3 regions of the Terrabacter sp. 2TAF16 genome follow, and region 3 is predicted to be linked to each of the others. Evidence: riboswitches for the same ligand, from Rfam matches in the RefSeq annotation. Region 3 holds a riboswitch; each other region holds the start of a gene.
The links. Region 3 has a riboswitch for S-adenosylmethionine ahead of AB4Z14_RS01635 (putative leader peptide). Riboswitches for the same ligand answer to the same signal wherever they lie in the genome.
Positions count from the first base shown of each region.

Region 1: it holds a riboswitch for S-adenosylmethionine, as region 3 does, so the genes downstream of both, AB4Z14_RS21675 (cysteine dioxygenase) here and AB4Z14_RS01635 (putative leader peptide) in region 3, are expected to answer to the same signal.
Region 2: it holds a riboswitch for S-adenosylmethionine, as region 3 does, so the genes downstream of both, metX (homoserine O-acetyltransferase MetX) here and AB4Z14_RS01635 (putative leader peptide) in region 3, are expected to answer to the same signal.

Region 1 is NZ_JBFRFZ010000026.1:6,355-8,611, reverse strand. Features, by position in the region: gene AB4Z14_RS21685 (hypothetical protein) at 1-305, opposite strand, end outside; gene AB4Z14_RS21680 (hypothetical protein) at 590-820, opposite strand; SAM riboswitch class IV at 966-1,078, shown strand; gene AB4Z14_RS21675 (cysteine dioxygenase) at 1,325-1,882, shown strand; gene AB4Z14_RS21670 (LLM class flavin-dependent oxidoreductase) at 1,879-2,257, shown strand, end outside.
Region 2 is NZ_JBFRFZ010000007.1:78,090-80,346, reverse strand. Features, by position in the region: gene AB4Z14_RS12415 (DUF4192 family protein) at 1-702, shown strand, start outside; SAM riboswitch class IV at 785-899, shown strand; gene metX (homoserine O-acetyltransferase MetX) at 915-2,174, shown strand.
Region 3 is NZ_JBFRFZ010000001.1:345,103-347,359, forward strand. Features, by position in the region: gene AB4Z14_RS01630 (amino acid ABC transporter permease) at 1-801, opposite strand, end outside; gene AB4Z14_RS01635 (putative leader peptide) at 959-1,042, opposite strand; SAM riboswitch class IV at 1,076-1,188, opposite strand; gene rpsA (30S ribosomal protein S1) at 1,473-2,257, opposite strand, start outside.

The sequences.
Region 1 (2,257 bases), on a different contig from region 3:
AGGGCAAGTCCGATGCCGATGACGGTGGCGATGCCGACGAGCAGCGTCTTCCACTGCTTCTTGAAGTCGTCGAGGCTGATCATGGTGCCGAGGTGGACGATGACGAAGCCGACGACGACACCGGCGAGCGCGAGCAGGCTCGAGCTCGCGAGGAGGTCCTCGGGGAAGATGTCGGTGAGGAAGCCGATGAAGAAGATGATCGAGGCGACGAAGAGCGAGGACAGCAGCGACTTCGTCTTCTTCGCGACGAGGTCGCTGACGGTCCAGACGAGCATGACGATGACGAACGCGAGCACCGGGTTCACAGCGGCCTCATCTTCCTCGTGGGCGGGCTGGTCGTCTCCCGATCGTGCCGGGGGAGCCGGGCGTGCCGATTCCCCCTCCGTGGGTGATCGGCACCGATCTGGTGACCCCGTCAGCCCTGCTGCCAGGCAGGGTCGCAGGAGAGCTCGACGTTGATCCAGGTGGCCACGGTCAGGCGGTGCAGCCGCTCGGTGAGGGCCGTCCGCAGCCGGTCGATGTCGGCGACGTCCCACTCGCCGGGTGAGACGACGTGTCGACCTCCACGTAGAGACGCCCCCGGTCCTCGTCATCCGCACGACCGGTTCCACGAGGCCCATCCCGGCGCACAGCTCGGTGACGGCCTCACGGGCCGGTTGCTCGATCTCGGGGGAGGCCTCATCTCGAGCAGCTCGCGCAGCATGGTCCGGACGAGGCCGACCGGGGCCGGGAGCACCATGAGTGACAGGACGATGACGAGCACCGGGTCGACGAGTGCTGACGCGGTGTCCTTGACGTCACCAGCGGGCAGCAGCGTCACGACGAGGAACCCGGCGAGGATCGCCGCTCTAGACGCCGCCCTTGCCCCGCCGAGGCCACGGACCCGACGGTCCGCGGCCTCGGCGGCATCTCAGGGAGTGGTCGCCCAGCTATCCCTACCAAATCAGTATGTTATCGTCTCTGCAGGTCATGAGTCCCAGCGACAAGCCCCGGCTTGCTGGGCGGCAACCCTCCTCCGCGGCGGGGTGCCCCGGGTGAGGACCAGGCGTCGACCTCCCGCTCGACGCAAGCGCGGGCTCGACGAGGGCCCCACGGACACAAGGGTTCCCATGACGCACACCACCGAACGCCGATCCCGCGGCCACGCCCTGTGGGCTCACCGCCGCCGGCACGTCGACCTCTCCCGGGTGAGCAGCGCCCTCTGTCGGGACTGACGACCAGACGACCGCATGCGCAGCGTCGGCGGCCCGACTGGGCCCGGCTGTGGCGTGCGGCGTCCCCGTAGTCCGTCTCGACCCACCCTCACACCTTCAGGAGCCTTGCCATGCCTCTGCGCACCCGCCCCGACCGGACCACCACCCTCACCACGCTCTCTGCGCCCGGCACCGGGACGCCATCGACGTTCGCACCACGGATCGCCGTCAACCTCGCGGAGACGGCTCGGCGCCTCGCGGGCGACCGTGCCCTCTGGGCCGGCCTCGTCGACTTCGACCCGATCAGCCGCTACTACGCCCGGATCGCCGCCGAGCCCGACCACGAGGCCTGGCTGCTCACCTGGCTCCCCGGCCAGGGGACGGAGTGGCACGACCACGGGCAGTGCGCCGGCTCGTTCGTCGTCCTGCAAGGACAGCTGAGCGAGCGCGTCGCCGATCTGGACGGTCCCGACCGGACCCCGCAGGTCGGTGAGGACGTCGGCCGTCTACGGGCCGGCCAGCAGCGCACGTTCGGACGTCGCTACGTGCACCACGTGAGCAACGAGGGCCCGGACCCGGCGGTGAGCCTGCACGTGTACTCCCCGCGCCTCACCGAGATGACGACGTACGCGCTCACCGGCAGGAGCCTCAGTCCCATCGAGCTGCAGCAGAAGGGAGTCGACTGGTGACTGGCCTCACTCCGAACGCCGCGCAGATCCACCTCGCCGTCGCCCTCGACGGTGCGGGATGGCACCCGGCAGCGTGGCGCGAGAAGGGCGCGCGGCCGGACGACCTCCTCACCGCCCGCTACTGGGCCGACCTCACCTCCACGGCGGAGCGGGGCCTGCTCGACTTCGTGACGATCGAGGACAGTCTCGATCTCCAGTCGGTGGACCCCTTCTCCGACGACGTCGACACGCGCACCGACCAGGTGCGCGGGCGGCTCGACGCGCTCCTCGTCGCAGCCACGGTCGCCCCCCTGACGCGACACGTCGGCCTCGTCCCGACCGTCACGACGAGCCACACCGAGCCGTTCCACGTCTCCAAGGCCGTCGCCACCCTCG
Region 2 (2,257 bases), on a different contig from region 3:
CCGACACCCGACGGCGCCGAGCCCGGTCGCTCCCCGGGATCGCGCGCGGACCCGGGCGACCCCGACACTTCGGAGGGGTCGGGGACGGCCGTGCAGGAGCGCCTCGAGGAGGGCGACTCCGATGCGCTCCGAGCGCTGTTGCAGCTGCTGGCTGCGGGGCCGCCGTCGTCGGACCGGCACGACGACGACACGGACGAGGAGCACACCGACGTCGAAGACGACCACGAGGACGACCACGAGGACGACTACGAGGACGATGGCGAGCCGCCGCGCGACGTCTTCGAGGCACGACGGGTGCTGGACGAGCTGGACGCCGTGGGGACCCTGGCGGCGCTCGAGGCGTCGGTTGACCGGGACGCACCGCGCTCGCGCGACCTTCGGGCCGGCCTCGCCGCAGCGCCCGACGCGCCTCCCGAGTCGTGGCTCGGAGACGGCAACGACCCGAGCGGCTGGGAGGAGTGGGACGAGGCTGCGACGCCACGACTCGTCCTGTCCCGCCTCGAGCAGGTCTGCCGACTGACGCCGGCGGATCATGCGGTTCCCGTCCTGTCGCTCTTCGCCTCGATGGCGTGGTGGTGCGGCGACGGTGCGCGGGCCGGGGTCGCGGTCGACCGTGCGCTCGAGCTGGAGCCCGATGACGGGCTGGGGCGGCTGTTGCGACACGCCCTCGACGTCGGACTCCGGCCCCGGGAGTGCGCCTGAGCGTCTCCGGCGGCGGCGCCGTCCGTCCATGTCGTGGAACGGCGCGCGGCCTCTCCGTGAGGCCTCGCGTATGGTTGGAGCAGGTCATGAGTACCAGCGACAAGCCCCGGCTCGCTGGTCGGCAACCCTCCTTCGCGGTGGGGTGCCCCGGGTGAAGACCTGGCCGCCCCGTCCCCGGGTGCGTGCAAGCGCGAGGACCGAGGAGTACCCCGATGACCGTCACCCACCGGACGCAGAGCACCCGCCGCCGGGCGCGGCCCGGGACCGCTGGCACCGGCCAGACCGGCGACTCGGCGACGAGGGACCGTGCGGCGACGAGCCACGTCGACCCGACGGCACCGGAGCCCCGCCGGCCCGACGGCGCCTGGCGTGACGGCGACCCGGTCGGCCGGCGGCAGTTCGCCCACGTCGGTGACATCGAGCTCGAGCGCGGGGGAGTGCTGCCCGACGTTCGCATCGCCTACGAGACGTGGGGCCGGCTCAACGAGGCTGGCGACAACGTCATCCTCGTCGAGCACGCACTGACCGGCGACAGCCACGTCATCGGTGAGGCCGGCGACGGACACGCCTCGCCCGGCTGGTGGAACGCCCTCATCGGGCCCGACGGACCCGTTGACCCCGAGCGGTGGTTCGTCATCGCGTCCAACGTCCTCGGCGGGTGCCAGGGCAGCACCGGCCCCGCGAGCCCTGCGCCCGACGGTCGTCCCTGGGGCAGCCGTTTCCCCTACGTCACGGTCCGCGACCAGGTCGCCGTCGAGCGACGCCTCCTCGACGGGCTCGGCATCCGCCGCCTGGCGGCCGTCGTCGGCGGCTCGATGGGCGGGATGCGTGCGGTGGAGTGGGCCGCGACGCACCCCGACGACGTCGACCGCTGCATCGTGCTCGCGTCGACGGCGTACGCGACCGCCGACCAGATCGCCTGGTGCCAGCCGCAGCTGTTGGCGATCCGCAACGACCCCGACTTCGCGGGCGGCGACTACTACGAGGGCCACACGCGTCCCGACACCGGCCTGGGCCTGGCCCGCCGCATCGCCCACATCACGTACCGCACCGAGACCGAGCTCGGCACCCGCTTCGGGCGCGAGCCCCAGCTCGGCGAGGACCCGTTGCGCGCCGGCGACCGCGGTCGCTTCGCCGTCGAGTCCTACCTCGACCACCACGCGGGCAAGCTGGCCCGGCGCTTCGACGCCAACTCCTACGTCGTGCTGACCGAGGCGATGAACTCGCACGACGTCGGGCGCGACCGCGGGGGGCTCGAGGCCGCCCTCGAGCGCGTCCGCGCCGAGTGCACCATCGTCTCGGTCGACACCGACCGCCTCTACCCGCCCCGGCTCTCCGACGAGCTGCACGCCGCCCTGCCGGGGTCCCGTCGCGCACACATCACCTCGGAGTTCGGGCACGACGGCTTCCTCATCGAGGAGGACCAAGTGGGTCGCATCGTCCGAGACGCGCTCGAACGGCCGCGCGACTGAACCCATCTGCGCGCCGGGCCGGTTCGCCGACAGCCGGCGCTGTGGCACGCTCGTCGTCCGCGTCGCCGACGCCGCGGTGAGAC
Region 3 (2,257 bases):
CTTGAAGAGGCTGATCACCTCGTTGGCGGCGTTGGGCAGGATCGAGCGCATCGCCTGCGGCAGGACGATCCTCGCGAACTGGCGGCGCCGCGGGATGCCGAGCGCCGAGGCCGCCTCGCGTTGCCCCTCGTCGACGGAGAGGATGCCGCCGCGGATGATCTCGGCCGCGTAGGCCGCCTGGTGCAGGGCGAGCCCGAGCACCGCGGCGCCCAGGGCCCCGAAGAGGTCGTTGGTCTCGACGCTGCCGAAGGACGGCCCGAACGGCAGCCCGACGCTGATCGTCTGGTAGAGGTAGGCGATGTTGAACCAGAAGAGCAGCTGGACGATGAGCGGGATCGACCGGAACGCCCAGATGTAGGCCCACGCGACGGTCCGCAGGAACGCGTTGGACGACAGTCGCATGGCCGCGAGGACGAGCCCCAGGGCGAAGCCGGCCACGGTCCCGAGGACGGTGAGCTGGATCGTCGTGCCGAGAGCCCGGATGACGGTTTCGGTGGCGAAGTAGCGACCGAAGGTCGCCCAGTCCCAGCCGGGGTTGGTGACGAGGCCGTTGACGAACATCGCCACGAGCAGTCCGACGCCGGCGACGCCGACCCATGTCCACGGGTTGCGCCGCGGGACGACGGTGAGGACCGGCCCGCCTCCGGACGGCGGGACCGAGTGGGTTGCCGGCGCCGGGGCGGCCGAGAGGGCGGACGTCGACGCTCCCGCCGTGGGCTCGGCCGGCGAAGGCGGCGAGGACGACGATGACGACGTGGTGGTCGGCGGCGCTGAGCGCCGGACCGTGGAGAGGGATGGCACGTGAGGCTCCTGGAGGGATGGCTCGGGCACCCGTCACCGGACGGGTGGCAGGGCGCGGCGGCGGCCGCGGGGGTGCGTGCTGGCGTCCGAGCCCCACGGGGTCACCGCTGGGCCGGGCGCCGACCGGCCGGCCGAGGTCTCGGCGGCCAGGACGTCGTCAGGGACGACAGAGCGCGCTGGACACGCGGAGCAGGTCGACGTGGCGGCGGAGCACGAGGTGGGTGCTCGTCGTGCGCGCCATGTCGGCTCCTCGGTCCTGGACCCGACCACTTCGAGTCCGCGCTTGCCGTCGCCTGCTGGCGACGGCCTGGTCCTCACCCGGAGCACCCCGCCGCGGTGGAGGGTTGCTGTCCAGCGAGCCGGGGCTTGACGCTGGAACTCTTGACCTGTCGACGACACTACGAAGGCGCTGGGCAGCCCGTCAATCGTCGAAATGCGTGCTTTCTCCTCAGTGCGACAGGCTCTTCCACCACGCGCAGCAACGCCGGTTTGTCTGTGCCGCAAGGCAATTCGCGGGCAACGACGCTCCTACGCAACTCGGAATTCCTAGTGATTCAGTCGGAAATGAGTCCTGAGCCTTCTTGCATCCTGAGACGCAGGACGCGAAAGAGCCCCGGACCACAGGGGTCCGGGGCTCTTTCAGAGCGTGTCGCTCCGAGCAGTGACTGGCGTCAGTTGCCCGTCAGCTTCTCGCGAAGCGCAGCGAGCGCCTCGTCCGAAGCCAGCGTGCCCTCGACCGGGGCCGGGGCGTTGCGCGGGGCGCGCTCGCCGCGGTCGGCGTCGCCGGCCTCGGCGACGTCACCGGTCGCGGACGAGTACGACGTCGCGGAGCCGGCGTTGGCCGCAGCCTCGGCGTCGGCCTTCGTCGCGGCGTCGACCTGGGCCTTGTGGGACTCCCAGCGAGCGTGGGCGTCGGCGTACTGACGCTCCCACTTCTCGCGCTGGGCGTCGAAGCCCTCGAGCCACTCGTTCGTCTCCGGGTCGAAGCCCTCGGGGTACTTGTAGTTGCCCTGCTCGTCGTACTCGGCGGCCATGCCGTAGAGGGTCGGGTCGAACTCCGACGCCGCGACGGCCTGGTCGTTGGCCTGCTTGAGCGACAGCGAGATGCGGCGACGCTCGAGGTCGATGTCGATGACCTTGACGAAGATCTCGTCGCCGACGTTGACGACCTGCTCCGGCAGCTCCACGTGGCGCTCGGCCAGCTCGGAGATGTGGACGAGGCCCTCGATGCCGTCCTCGACGCGCACGAACGCACCGAAGGGGACGAGCTTGGTGACCTTGCCGGGGACGACCTGGCCGATGGCGTGCGTGCGAGCGAAGTGCTGCCACGGGTCCTCCTGCGTCGCCTTCAGCGACAGGGAGACACGCTCACGGTCCATGTCGACGTCGAGCACCTCGACGGTGACCTCGGTGCCGACCTCGACGACCTCGGACGGGTGGTCGATGTGCTTCCACG